DNA from 2 places in the Arthrobacter sp. efr-133-TYG-104 genome. Region 2 is predicted to be linked to the other one. Evidence: riboswitches for the same ligand, from Rfam matches in the RefSeq annotation. Region 2 holds a riboswitch; the other holds the start of a gene.

Region 1 (7,220 bases), on a different contig from region 2:
GCGTCGCCGGGATCGCGGCTGCCGGTGTTGGAGCTGTTCATGATTTCCTATTCGTACCGAAGGGCATCGATGGGCCGCAGTTTAGCGGCTTTGTTGGCGGGATAAACCCCGAAGACGAGGCCGATCACGGCCGAAACCGCCAAGGAGAGCCAGACCGTCCATGCCTGCACCTCGGGCTGGACACCGAGCACGGGGAACGCGCTGCCGGCAAAACCAATCGCGATACCAGCCACTCCGCCGATCACGGAAATCACCAGGGACTCGATCAGGAACTGGGCCACGATGCTCCCCCTTGAAGCCCCGATCGCTTTCCGGATGCCGATCTCCCGCGTCCTCTCCGTCACAGTTACCAACATGATGTTCATTACCCCGATTCCCCCGACCAAGAGGCTGATGGCGGCAACAGCGCCGAGCAGGATAGTGAGCGTCTGTGTGGTACTGGTTGCCGTGGTCAGGATCTGGGCCTGGTTCCGGACTTGGTAGTCCCTGGTGGTGGAATCCACGTGATGGCGGGCGTCCAAAATCATTTGGACTTCGTTTTGGGCTTGGTTCATCACATCAGCCGAGCGGGCCTGGACCGTTATGGACGCCAGCGTGGGGGCATAACCGGTGAACTTGTTCTGCGCGGCAGAAAACGGGATCACCACGATGTCGTCGGGATCGCTCAGGCCCGATGAACCTTTGGCAGCCAACACGGCGGAAACGGTGAAGTTTTGCCCGTTGAGCTGGATTGTTTGTCCAACGGCGGAGCCGGTGGCGGGTCCAAACAGGTCAGCGGCCACCGTGTTTCCGATGACGGCCACCGGAGTGCCTGCCTGCTGGTCGGCGGCCGTGAACAGCGCACCGGACGCTGCGGTGCTGTTGCTGATATCAAAGTACGACGGCGTGGTCCCCAGGAAGCTTGCCACCGAATGCGTGGCACCGCTGTATGTCGCAGTGACACCCTGTGCCTGGACGATCGGGGCGGTCCGGGCGATGTCCGGTGCCAGCACAGGATCGGTCAGGGAGTTCTCGTCCTCGACGGTGAGGTTGGTGCTGCGGGTTCGGTTGGCTCCGGCTTGGCCCCCTGTGGCACGTCCCCCGGCACTGGTGGAACGGGTGACCGTCAACACGTTCGTCCCCAATTTGGCAATCTGCGCCTTGATGTTGTTGCTTGTCCCGGCGCCGACGGCCAAAAGCACTATCACCGCAGCAATACCGATCAAAATGCCCAAGGTGGTGAGGACTGAGCGCATCTTGTTGGCCGCCACCCCCGAGAGTGCGAACCTGGCTGACTCGAGGAGATTCATGGTCTCACCGCGAAAGATCTACCCGGTACAGGGGTTTGGCGAACATCCGAGATGATCCGGCCATCCTGCATCCTGATCACCCTGCCGGCGCGCTCCGCGACGTCCATTTCGTGGGTGATCATGACGATGGTCCGTCCTGTGGCGTGGAGCCTGCCGAAAAGGTCCAGGATCTCGGCCGAGGACCTCGAGTCCAGTGCTCCTGTGGGCTCGTCTGCGAGCAGAAGCACGGGGTTGGTCACCAAGGCCCGGGCAATCGCGACGCGTTGTTGTTGCCCGCCCGAAAGTTGGGAAGGTTTGTGCCCCGAGCGGCTCGATAACCCCACCGCGTCAAGCATGGCCATAGCCCTGCTGTGCCGGTCGTGGCGCCCGACTTTTGCGTACGCCAGCGGCATGGCCACGTTATCGACGGCTTTGGTGCGCGAAATCAGGTTGAAGTTCTGGAAGACAAAACCGATTTTCCGGTTGCGTATCTGTGCCTGTTGGTACTCGTCCAACTCGCTGGTATCGATTCCGTCCAGGAAATAGCTCCCGGTGGTCGGCGCGTCCAGGCAGCCGATGATGTTCATCATGGTTGATTTACCGGATCCGGAAGCCCCAATGATCGCCACGAAATCGCCGCGCTCAATGGAAAGGCTCACGGTGTCCAATGCCCGCACTTCGGCCTCGCCTTTGCCGTAGACCTTAGTGACCCCGGCGAGTTCGATGACCGATGCCACGGCTTACTGACCGCCGTTTCGTGCGCCGCCGCGGTTGGTGCCGGTACCACCGAAGCCGCCGGTGCCGAAACCTCCGCCGGTGGTGGCACTGCCGGTATCCAAGGTGCTCGAGATCGCGGGCAACTGAACTTGGTCACCGTCGGAGAGACCGGTCAGGATCTGGGTTCGGCCATTGGCACTGATCCCGGTGGTGACGGTTACCGGCGTCGGCGTGCCGTTCTTCACGACGCTGACCGTCTGCCTGTTCCCCGTGGTGGTAATGGCCAGACTTGGAACTACCAGCGCATTGGTTGCTGTGGCCGTGGTGACCGAGATGTTGGCACTCTGGCCAAGCCGGAGGCCTGCCGGTGGATTGGCAATGGAGACGGTCACCGGGTAGGTGACCACCCCATTGGTGGTAGTGGACGTTTGGGCAATCGAAACAACTTTTCCTGTTACAGGTGCAGCGGTTGGATCCTGTGGCAATGCAGGAAAGGTGAATTGTGCGGTTTGATCGGCTTTCATGCTGGTCACGTCTGATTCGGAGAAGCCAGCCACTACCTGAAGGTGGCCGGTGTCGCTGATGGTCACCAAGCCACCGCTCGACGCCGAGCCACCCGAAGAAGCGACAGTCGCCGTCCCCGCTGCGGCTCCACCGGCACCAGTGGAGCCCGTTGAACCAGTGGCCGAGGCTGCCGAGCCCCCACCGGACGAACCGGTCAGCGCTCCGACGGTGGCACTCACCGCGGACACCGTGCCGGACACGGGAGCTGTCAGGTTGCAGTCTGCGAGGTTCGCTTGGGCCGTCTGTACAGCGAGTCGAGCACTGGTGACGTTGGTGCCGCCCGCCGAAGCCGCAGAGTTTTGGGCATTTCCGAGCGCCGTTGTAGCGGAAGCGACCTGTTGTTTATCTTTCAGTTGGGTACTGGCCGCTTGGTTTTGTGCCTGGCTGAGGGACGCCTGGTCTTTGGCGAGCTGGTTTTGCGCCGCCATGACCGGATCGGTCCAGTTCGCCGGCTTCGGGTTGGGGACGGGAACGGCTTTGGCCGCATTGACCGCGGCATTGTCTGCGTCCACGGCCTTCTGTGCTGCTGCAACGGTTGAAGCCTGCTCGGAGCTATCCAATGCCGCTGACTGCTGGGCGTTAACGAGGGTCTGGTTTGCCGAGGACACCTGCCCACTCGCCGAGACCTGTTGCTGGTTTGCCTGGGCGGTGACGGAATCCAACTGCGCCTGGGCCGCGTCCAAGCTGTTCTGCGCATTTGTTGGGTCGATGGACACGAGCAACTGGCCCACACTGACTTGCTGGCCAAGAGTGGCGCCCACCGACAGGATCACGCCGCTGCAGTTACGGGCATTGACGACGGTGGTGGATTGCGGGGCCACGTTGCCCGACGCCGTGGCCACCGAGGAGATATCGGCCTTGCCTACCGTCACGGTCCTCGTTGCCGTGGCAGGGGTGGTGGAGCCGGCAGCCGTCGCAGTGAGGTAGGTACCCGCACCAAGTGCGACTATGACAGCGCCCAGGCCCACGTTAATCACAAGGGTTTTTGACATCATGGCTGGAGATTATGCGCCGGACCTGAGTGAAGCCCTTGAAAGTCATGGAAGGAGACCGAAAACGACGAATTGTTGCAAGCGGCTTCTCAGCTGAAGAAGGCTTCACCGAGCTGCTCTGACAGCTGCCCGATTTCCGTCAGGAAGCCGTCATGCCCGATCGGCGCCTCGATGACATGGACCGGAACATCACCTGGCAGGGCAGCGGCAAGTTCGCGTGATTGCGCCGGGAAGTACAGCCGATCGGTGTCCACTGCGGCCACGAAGAATTCCGCCGTTGCGCGGGACAGGGACTTCTGCAGACCACCACGGCCACGGGTGACGTCATGGGACATCAAGGCCTCAGTGATGGCGATGTAGCTGTTGGCGTCAAAGCGTTGCACCAACTTCTTACCCTGGTGGTCCAGGTAGCTTTCCACTTGGTAGCGCCCCCGCTCCCCGAGTACCGGTGCAACAAGCGGGGCTTCCTTGGGCTGGGCTTGCCTGCCGAAGCGAAGGTCCAACTCCAAGGCTGAACGATAGGTGATGTGCGCTATGCGCCGCGCCAAGGCCAACCCGTTCTCGGGGGCCGGGCCGTCGTAATAGTCCCCGTTGTTGAAGTGCGGGTCCTGCCGGATCGCAAGGGTCTGGGACTGGGCAAAGGCGATTTGCTCCGCCGTGCTGTAGGCACCCACGGAGATCACGGCGCAGCGCTTGACGCGTTCGGGAAACGTAATGGCCCATTCAAGGGCCCTGGCCCCGCCCATGGAACCTCCGAGTACGGCGTGCCAGGCATCGATACCCAGGACGTCGGCGAGCCGGGCCTCGGCTTCGGTGCTGTCCCGGAGCGTGATCAGCGGAAACCGCGATCCCCACGGTTTCCCGTCGGGAGCCTGGCTGGATGGCCCCGTGCTCCCGTAGCAACCGCCCACGATGTTGATGGAGACAACAAAGAATCTGTCGGTGTCGATGGTCGCACCTGGACCGACGAGTTGCTCCCACCAACCTTCCTCGTCCGTACTCCCCCGAGCCACGTGGGTGCTTCCGGTGAGGGCATGCTGGACCAGCACCGCGTTGGATCGATCCGGGTTCAGGCTCCCCCACGTTTCGTAACCTAAGACGACATCCGGGAGGTACCCGCCCGCCTCAAGTTCCAACGAACCTATCCGGGCGTAGCGGACCGTTCCGTCTTCTTTTCCGTAAGTGGGAATGGCTATAGCACTGATGGTCATTTCCTTCGACACCTAAACCTCGCACTTGCCAGTCGCCTTGCGTGCGACGGGCCAGGTCCTCACCCGGGGCACCCCACCGCGGAGGAGGGTTGCCGGCCAGCAAGCCGGGGCTGTGTGCTGGCACTCATGACCTAATACGTAGAGTTTAGGAAGAACATCCCTCTTCAGGCGAAGATTGTGACACCAGTGTGACGTTTTGGGTGCGGCTTGTTCTCCCAAAGCTAGGCCTGGACGCCGCCCACCGAATAATCATCGGCGGGCGGCGTTCGTACGCGGTCAGGCTCCCTTGGCGGCCCGGAACCCGGCTTCGAGGTCGGCGATGATGTCATCGACGTGCTCCAGGCCCACGGACAAGCGCACCAATCCGGGGTTGACGCCCGCGACGGCCTGCTGCTCGGCGGTGAGCTGGCTGTGGGTGGTCGACGCCGGGTGGATCACCAGGGAGCGAACGTCGCCGATGTTGGCAACGTGGGAGTGCAGCTCCAGGCCGTCCACGAAGCGCTTGCCTGCCTCCACTCCACCCTTGATGGTGAAGGCCACCACCGCGCCCGTGCCCAAGGGGCCGTACTTGCGGCCGCGGTCGTACCAAGGGCTGGACGGCAGGCCAGCGTAGGCGACGGCCTCGACGTCGTCGTGGGCTTCCAGCCATTGCGCCACTTTAGTGGCGTTGGCGACGTGACGCTCGACGCGAAGGCTCAGCGTCTCCAGCCCTTGTGCGATCAAGAAGGCGTTGAACGGGGACACCGCGGACCCGAGGTCGCGGAGCAACTGCACACGTGCCTTCAGAATGTAGGAAAGGTTGGCGCCGAGTGCCCCGTCCTTCCCGAGATCGCGCGCGTAAACCAGGCCGTTGTAGCTGGGATCCGGGGTGTTGAATCCGGGGAAGCGCTCCGGATCCTTGCCGAAGTCGAAGTTGCCGGAGTCCACGATCACACCGGCTATCGCCGAGCCGTGGCCGCCGAGGTACTTGGTGGCCGAATGAACCACGATGTCCGCGCCCCACTCGATGGGACGGATCAAATAGGGAGTGGACAAGGTGTTGTCCACGATGAGCGGCACGCCGGCCTCATGGGCGGTGCGCGCAACGCCTTCGATGTCCAGCACGTCTTGGCGGGGATTGGAGACAACTTCCCCGAAGAACAGCTTGGTGTTCGGCTGGACAGCATCCCGCCATTGGTCCAAGTTGTCCGGATCCTCCACGAAGGTAACGGAAATGCCGAACTTCTTGAGGGTGTGGGCCAGGAGGTTGTAGGTCCCCCCGTAGAGGCTTGGGCTCGCCACCACGTGGTCCCCCGCCTCGGCGATGTTGAGGATGGCGAAGGTCTCGGCCGCTTGCCCGGAGCTGAGCAAGAGGGCGCCGAGACCGCCCTCCAGGCTCGCGATCCGCTGTTCCACGGCGTCCTGGGTGGGGTTGCCAATACGGGTGTAGATCGGTGAAAGTTCAGCCAGGGCAAAGCGGTTGGCCGCGCTTTCAGCGCTGGGGAACACGAAAGATGTTGTCTGGTAAATCGGCAGCGAACGGGCACCTGTGGCGGCATCCGGCTCTTGGCCTGCATGAATCTGGCGGGTTTCGAAAGACCATCCTTGGGACATTGCGTTCTCCTCTGAAGGCGATTTGTGGCGGGACACACCTACGGCGCGGTCATTCATCCGGGCCCGTGATGCTCGTGGTGCAGTGGAATGACTCCGGGGCGGCTGGAGCCAGTCTAGGAACAGCCGCTCACCATGGATACCTTTGTGACGCCAGCTGAAATTTCGGGTCCGAATATGTCATGGGCCCTCGGTCCGCAAATAGGTCCTACCATAGTTAGGCTTTACTTAGCTGAGACCCCGATCACAAAGTGCCAAGATGAAGCCATGCGCATGGATCACGTCTCTTACGCCTGTGAACGAGATGGCCTTCTGGCCACAACCGAACGAATTTCCGCAGCTCTGGGAGTGGACGCAGTCCGGGGTGGAGTGCACCCGCGCTTCGGCACCCGGAACATGATCATTCCCCTTGCAGATAACAAGTACCTGGAAGTCGTGGAGGTCTTGGACCACCCCGCTTCCGACAAAGCCCCCTTTGGCCAAGCGGTCCGTGCACGCTCGGCTGCCGGCGGCGGCTGGATGGGCTGGTGCGTCGCCGTCGACGACCTGGCTCCTTTCGAAGAGCGCCTCGGCCGCTCAGCCGTCCCGGGTAACCGCAAGTTTCCCGATGGCCGGGAATTGGTGTGGCAGCAGATCGGTATCCTTGGTTTGATCGCCGACCCCCAGGTTCCCTACCTCCTCAAGTGGGAGGGCGACCCGACGCTGCACCCGTCCAAGGTGTACGAGAGCGACGTGAAAATGTCCAGCCTCACCATCGCCGGTTCCGCGGAACGCGTCACCGAGTGGCTGGGCGAGCCGGTTGAGAAACCGCTTGAGGACGTAGCCGTCCAGTGGATAGCTCCCCGGGGCACCCCTGGCATCATGTCCGTCACGTTCGA
Region 2 (7,220 bases):
TGAGGAGCTTCGACCCGGCCATGGCCGGCCGCAGCTCACTCGACCTCGGCATTGAAGACCCTTGGTACGGCGGCCACACAGACTTCGACACCACGTGGAAGCTCATCCATGCGGCCGTCCCGGGCATTGTGGAGCATGTGAAAGCTGCACTTGGCCTGTCCGCTGCACAGGAGACAGCCCGACGGGGCGGGGAACCTCAGCAGGTAACCTCTATGTCATGACCCCAAAACCTGTGATCATTGCTGTGGACGGGCGGTCCGGCGCAGGGAAGACCACGTTGGCCGTTGAATTGGCGGCCCGGTTGAGGGAGCACCACAAGGTCTCGCTGTTCCATCTGGAGGATATTTATCCCGGCTGGAACGGCCTCGCCGCCGGGATCGACCGGTACGTCGCCACCGTCCTCGCACCGCTAAGCCAAGGACTGGCAGCTGAGTGGACCAGTTGGGATTGGGAAAGACATTACGACGGCGCCACGAACGTCACGCTTCCCGCTGAGGTGGTGATCGTGGAAGGTGTTGGCGCGGCCGCCCACTCCGCGCGCCCCTTGCTGGATGCGGTGGTGTGGGTCGAATCCCCGAGCGAGGACCGCCGCCGTCGGGCTCTCTCACGCGACGGGAGCACCTACGAACCGCACTGGGACGGCTGGGCTGCCCAGGAAGAGGAGTGGCTGCGATCCGATGCTGTGATCGATGCCGCAGACGTCCGTGTGGAGAATCCCGCGAACGGGAGCGCCCCCGCCGACGTGCTGCGGGCCTTGATGTACCTGCCGTCCATGGCCGCGACGATCTCGCCCGAGCTCGGTGCCCGGGAGGGGCTGCAGCTCCGAGCGGAGCGGATCGCCGCCGCACCGGACGCTGCATTGCTGTTCGAGGCCCTTTACGACCGCTCCACCAACGCCGTCTGGCTCGATTCCTCCAACGCATCGGCCTTGCCTGAGTCCCCGCAAGCGGCCGCGCGGAGCCGGTTCAGTATCCTGGCGGACGACGCCGGGATGTTCGGACAGTCGGTCCTCCACCGCGCAGGCGCTACGCAAGTGACAGCGGGCTCCGCAACGGTCAGGACCACCGGCCCCTTTTTCCGTTGGCTCGATTCGGTGTGGGGGCGCCACGCCGTGCGGGCACCCAGGGGTTACGACGGGCAGTTCACGCTCGGCTGGCTCGGCTATCTGGGCTACGAACTCAAACGGGAAACCGGCGGCAATGATGTATCCTCGCCAACTCCGGACGCTGCCCTCCTTTTCGCTGGACGGGCTGTTGTGGTGGACCACCGCGAACGGACGGTGTGGTTGCTCGCCTTGGACGCTCCCGACGCCGATCCTTGGCTGCGTGAGGCCCGCGCCGCCGTCGAGGTTGCTGCTGGCGGGGCTGCCGCCGTCGGGGCTGCCGCCGTCGGGGCTGCCGCCGTCGACCGTTCCCAGCGCACTGTGCCCGAGTTCGTCAGCCGGGACTCCTCCACGGACTACAAACGCAAAATCGCAGCAGCGCAGCACCGTATCAGCGAGGGCGACACGTATGAAGTTTGCCTGACCACCACCCTGGAAGCGCCCGCCGGGGACCTCGATTCCTGGCACAGCTACCTGGACCTTCGACGCCGGAACCCGGCCCCGTTTGGCAGTTACCTTCGGTTCGGCGAGCTGGCGGTCGCCAGCACCTCACCGGAGCGTTTCCTCCGGGTCCATTCCGACGGCGGCATGCGTGCCGAACCAATTAAGGGAACCCGGGGCCGTTCAGCCGACAGTGCCGAGGACGCCGCGCTGAAGCACCAACTGGAAACGTCGTTGAAGGACCGCGCTGAAAACATCATGATCGTGGACTTGCTGCGCAACGATCTCAGCCACTTCGCAGTTCCCGGTTCGGTCTCCGTCAGCCGGCTTTGCGCGATCGAAACCTACGCCACCGTCCACCAGATGGTGAGCACCGTAGATGCACATCTGCGGCCCGGCGCTCCGCGGGCAGAGGCCGTGGCGGCGGCCTTTCCCGCCGGCTCCATGACCGGCGCCCCGAAGATCAGCACCATGGACATCCTGGACGGACTTGAGGACGGTCCGCGCGGCATCTACTCAGGAGCGATCGGCTACTTTTCGTTGAACGCCGCCACTGATCTGGCCGTCGTGATCCGGACTTTGGTCATCCACCCCGACGGCGACGGCGGCCGCACGCTGAGCCTCGGCGTTGGCGGGGCCATAACAGCGGATTCGACGGCGGACGACGAGTACGAAGAGATCCGGACCAAGGCCTTCGGTGTTCTCTCGACCTTGGGCGCCGTTTTCCCGGATTGAGCGGAAAGGCCTGAGCCGTGCTGCCTGTGGGGTGCCGATTACTGGAGCGTCGCGGTCAACCGGGCCACGTTATCCACATACTTGGCCAAGGCGGGCCGGTCCATCCAGTCATCCAGCATAAGCTCACGGGACACCTCCCGGTACGTGGACTCCACTGACCGCATGAGGTTCACGGTCTCGGCGCCCAACAGCATCACCGAGACCTCCATGTTCAAGGAAAAGGAGCGCATATCCATGTTGCTGGAACCCAGGACAGCCACTTCGTCGTCGATGGTGAAGTGCTTGGCGTGGAGAACGTACGGTGCCCGGTACAAGTAGATGCGGACGCCGGCTTCAAGCAACGCCTCGTAATAGGAGCGCTGGGCGTGGTGGACCAGGAATTGGTCGCCCTTTTCGGAGACGAAGAGCTCCACGTCCACCCCGCGCTGGGCTGCGGTCGTGATGGCATACAGCAGGGAATCATCCGGGACAAAGTACGGGCTGCAGATGGAAATCCTGTGCTGCGCGGAATAGATCAAGGTGTTGAACAGTCGCAAGTTGTTTTCCGTGGCGAACCCCGGGCCGCTGGGAACCACTTGGGCCGTGACGTTCCCGGGTGGTGGTGGCTGCGTGGGCAGGCGCAATTGGTCTTCCAGGGACTCGTCGGTTTCGCTCAGCCAGTCGGTGGCGAAGACAACGTTGAGGGTGGAAACGATCGGCCCCTCCAGCCGGGACATGAGCTCAACCCATTTCCGGCCAACCTTCCGGTGCTTCGGGTTGTTATAGGAGGGCTCGATAAGGTTTTGCGATCCTGTGAAGGCAATCTCGCCATCGATCACCATGATCTTGCGGTGGTTCCGCAAGTCGGGCCTGCGCCATTGACCATGGATGGGCAGAAGCGGGAGCATTCGCTTCCACTGCACCTGGCTTGCCCTGAGGCGACGGATCAAGCGGCGGTAACCCTTGATGCGGAGCGTTCCGATGTGGTCGAAGAGGAGCCTGACGGTCACTCCCCTGTCCGCGGCCTTTTCCAATTCCGTCAGGAGATCGTTGGTCAGGAAGTCGCTGCTCATGATGTAGAACTCGGCGTTGACGTAGTTCTTGGCGCCCTTGATGGCCTCCGTCATGGCTTTGATGGATTCCTCGTAGCCCGGAATGAGTTCCACCTTGTTGCCGTCAACCATGGGCAGCGAGCCGAGCCTCCGGTTCAGCTCCCCCGCGGACGTCACCCATTCGGGGCCCGCGTACTCGCTCCCGGCTTCGGCCAGCCCATCCGTGACGGCCCTGACCCGGCGGTTGACATCTTCCTGCTGTTGACGCCTGCGCTTGGACAGCCGGAAGTTGCCGAAGAGGAGGAATAAAATAAAGCCCACTGAGGGCACCAAAAAGACCGTCAACAACCATGCCATAGCGGTGGTCGGGCGACGGTTGCCGGGGATGACCCCCAAAAGTACGATGCGGAGTCCGACTTCCACGATGGCCCACACGGTGAGCAGCCAAGTCCACTCCTGGCCGAACGGAAAAGGAAACAGCACGCGACAACCCCTACGATCCATGAACAACGGTGACCACAGCCTATCCGGCCAAGGCGCTCCCTGAGGCCCAGCACTAAGCTGGGACCATGACTTCCCCTGCACCGACAGTCCTCGTTTTCCTGGACCCCGCCGTCGAAAACGGCCGCATTGCTGATTCGAGCCAGCCGCAACTCATGGCAACGGACCTCGGTGCCACCCGTGGTGATGGTGTGTTCGAATCGCTGCTGGCCGTCCAAGGCAGGCCCCGCAAGGTACAGGCGCACCTGAATCGGCTGGTAAGTTCTGCTGCTGCCCTGGACTTGGAATTACCTGGGCAGGACGCGTGGCGCAAAGCCATTTCCACCGCCATCAATGAATTCCGCCAGGTCCATCCGGTCCCTACCCCGGAGGAAGACGAAGTCGTGGTCAAGCTGCTCGTGACCCGCGGCGTCGAGGGTGCCTCGAGCCCCACCTGCTGGGTGCAGGCTTCACCCTCCCCTGCAGGTAGTCGCCGGCAACGCGAGACGGGTATCGACGTCGTACTTTTGGACCGTGGCTTTGATACGGAAGCCGGCGAGCGCGCACCGTGGCTGTTGCTTGGGGCCAAGACCCTGTCCTATGCCGTGAACATGGCGGCGCTTCGGTACGCGCACAAACAGGGCGCGGACGACGCGATTTTCACGTCCACTGACGGCCGCGTTTTGGAAGGCCCCACCTCCACGGTCCTTTTGGCGCACTTGGAGACAGTGGACGACGGCGAAGGTTCAGCCAGGACGGTTCGGCGCCTGATCACTCCCCAGCTGGACAGCGGCATCCTCCCGGGAACCTCGCAAGGGGCGCTCTTTGCAGCGGCCAAGGCGGCTGGCTGGGAACTCGGTTATGGTCCGTTGGAACCGCAGGACCTGTTCGACGCCGATGCCGTCTGGCTCATTTCGAGCATCCGGCTGATCGCGCCCGTGAACCACATCAACGGCAAAGAGGTGGGCGCTCCCGATGTGCGGAAGCAACTCACCGCCGAACTGAATGAGTTGTTTGCCGGGATCGAGTAAACCCCGACCTCAAACCAGGTCAGGACGCCGCGCGCTATTTCTTGCTGGCCCGCACAGGGTGCTCGCTGAGAATGGACAGCCGATTGAACGCGTTGATTCCGATCGCCGCCATGCAGATAACGCTGATCTGCTCGTCCGTGTAGTGCTGCCGCGCTCGCTCGAACAACTCGGGGCTGGGCCGGGACGAGCTCATACGGGTGATCTGCTCGGCGATTTCCATCGCCACCACTTCCGCTGCTTCGAATAATGGCACCTCCTTGTAGACAGCAACCAGGGAGAGCCGCTGTTCCGTCTCACCAAGTTTCAAGGCACGGCGGTGATGGAGGTCCAAACAGAAAGCGCACCCGTTGATCTGGGAGGAGAGGTAGTTGATGAGTTCCAGGGTCAGGCGTGGGAGGCCCTGCCGGTCGGCTTCCTCAACGAGCTGCTGGGAATAGTGGCTGAGCGTGGCGTAGAGGTCCGGCTGCTGCTTGTCCAAATATCCGGCGAGCCGGGGTTTTCCTTCTTGTTCGGGCATGGTTGGAGCCTAGCGCAACGCCGCCGAACCCAGCGGGACGTAAGAAAACGACGCTTGGGCAGGCTCCGATTACGCAACATGACGGTTGCTTCAGGCCCTCCGAGTGCGCCGGTGTCCTCGCGGATGTTACGTTTTTCCAGAGTAATGAGCACCAGCGCCAAGCCCTGACTTGCTGGTCGGCAACCCTCTCTCCGGCGGGGTGCCTCAGGTGACTACTCGGCGTATCGACAATTCGAACTGCAAGCGTGATCGAGGAGAAGCACCATGCCTGAACCCACCGAAGAAAAACTTGCCTACCGGCTGGTGACCGGCCCGGACACCCGTGAATTCTGTGAACGGATTTCCGCCGCGTTGGCCGAGGGATACGTGCTCCACGGAAGCCCGGCTGCCACGTTCAACGGGGAAAGCGTCATCGTCGCCCAAGCCGTGGTGCTCCCCGCCGCCATCGCGACTGCGGACGCCGCCGTCGCCAATGCCGTGGACCAGTTGGAGAACTACGAAGACGAAGAAGCGTTCGAGGGCCACGCATGAGCTACGCAGGTGACCTGACTCCTGAAGACGCGTGGGCCAAGCTCCAAGAAGGCGCCATACTGGTGGACGTCCGCACCGAGGGCGAGTGGGCACACATCGGGATCCCGGACACCAAAGCCACGGAAAACGATCCCCTCTTCATCCAGTGGAACTTCGCTGGCGGCATCCCGAATCCGGGCTTCCTCGAAGAACTCCAGCAGCAAGCGCCCGAGGGCGACGGCGTGGAACTGGTCTTCCTTTGCCGCAGCGGACATCGCTCCGTCTCCGCGGCCATCGCCGCTACGCAGGCCGGCTTCACTGCCTACAACGTCCTTGAAGGCTTCGAAGGCGTGCCGGACCGCTACGGCGAGCGGACCGTCAACGGCTGGAAAAACCGTGGGCTGCCGACGAATTTGGGGAACGACTAAGTGACTTTTAATCCCGATACCGCCAACTTGAGCCCGGACACCCAGGCAGTGCGCGGCGGACTCGACCGTACCAACTTCCAAGAGACCTCCGAGGCCCTTTTCCTGAACTCGGGCTTCGTCTACGAGTCAGCTGCCGCTGCCGAACGCGCCTTTACCGGCGAGGATCAACGCTTCGTCTACTCACGCTACGGAAACCCGTCCGTGGCCACGTTCCAAGAGCGGCTCCGTGTGCTTGAAGGCACCGAAGCATGCTTTGCGACGGCGTCGGGTATGTCCGCTGTCTTCACCGCCTTGGGTGCCTTGCTGGCCGCCGGCGACCGCGTGGTTGCTGCCCGCTCACTCTTCGGCTCGTGCTTCGTGATCCTCAACGAGATCCTGCCCCGTTGGGGCGTGGAGACGGTGTTCGTCGACGGTCCAGACCTGGACCAGTGGAAGGCTGCCCTCTCCGAACCCACCACCGCGGTCTTCTTCGAATCGCCGTCGAACCCCATGCAGGAGATTGTCGACATCGCCGCCGTCAGCGAGCTGGCGCACGCCGCAGGCGCGACGGTCGTCGTCGACAATGTCTTTGCTACTCCCCTGCTCCAACGCTGTGGAGAGCTGGGTGCGGACGTGATCGTCTACTCGGGGACCAAGCACATAGACGGCCAGGGCCGCGTCATGGGCGGGGCGATCCTCGGCAGCACGGAGTTCATCGACGGGCCCGTCAAGCAGCTCATGCGCCACACCGGCCCCTCGCTGTCCTCGTTCAACGCGTGGGTACTGACGAAGGGCCTTGAAACCATGGGCCTTCGGGTCAACCACAGCTCGGCGTCCGCGTTGAAGATTGCCGAGTGGTTGGAGGAGCAGCCCGCAATCAGCTGGGTCAAGTACCCGCTGCTGAAGTCCCACCCACAGTACGAGCTTGCCGCGCAGCAGATGAAGGCCGGCGGTACTGTGCTGACG

The links. Region 2 has a riboswitch for S-adenosylmethionine ahead of QRN04_RS17865 (DUF1737 domain-containing protein). Riboswitches for the same ligand answer to the same signal wherever they lie in the genome.
Region 1: it holds a riboswitch for S-adenosylmethionine, as region 2 does, so the genes downstream of both, metX (homoserine O-acetyltransferase MetX) here and QRN04_RS17865 (DUF1737 domain-containing protein) in region 2, are expected to answer to the same signal.

Annotation. Positions count from the first base shown of each region.
Region 1 is NZ_JARVTA010000001.1:467,316-474,535, reverse strand. Features, by position in the region: gene QRN04_RS02140 (hypothetical protein) at 1-41, opposite strand, end outside; gene QRN04_RS02135 (ABC transporter permease) at 48-1,289, opposite strand; gene QRN04_RS02130 (ABC transporter ATP-binding protein) at 1,286-2,005, opposite strand; gene QRN04_RS02125 (efflux RND transporter periplasmic adaptor subunit) at 2,009-3,544, opposite strand; gene metX (homoserine O-acetyltransferase MetX) at 3,631-4,752, opposite strand; SAM riboswitch class IV at 4,769-4,884, opposite strand; gene QRN04_RS02115 (bifunctional o-acetylhomoserine/o-acetylserine sulfhydrylase) at 5,029-6,402, opposite strand; gene QRN04_RS02110 (VOC family protein) at 6,610-7,220, shown strand, end outside.
Region 2 is NZ_JARVTA010000037.1:14,414-21,633, forward strand. Features, by position in the region: gene QRN04_RS17840 (low molecular weight protein-tyrosine-phosphatase) at 1-221, shown strand, start outside; gene pabB (aminodeoxychorismate synthase component I) at 218-2,278, shown strand; gene cls (cardiolipin synthase) at 2,317-3,792, opposite strand; gene QRN04_RS17855 (aminodeoxychorismate lyase) at 3,879-4,820, shown strand; gene QRN04_RS17860 (carboxymuconolactone decarboxylase family protein) at 4,855-5,337, opposite strand; SAM riboswitch class IV at 5,478-5,589, shown strand; gene QRN04_RS17865 (DUF1737 domain-containing protein) at 5,602-5,868, shown strand; gene QRN04_RS17870 (rhodanese-like domain-containing protein) at 5,865-6,275, shown strand; gene QRN04_RS17875 (O-succinylhomoserine sulfhydrylase) at 6,276-7,220, shown strand, end outside.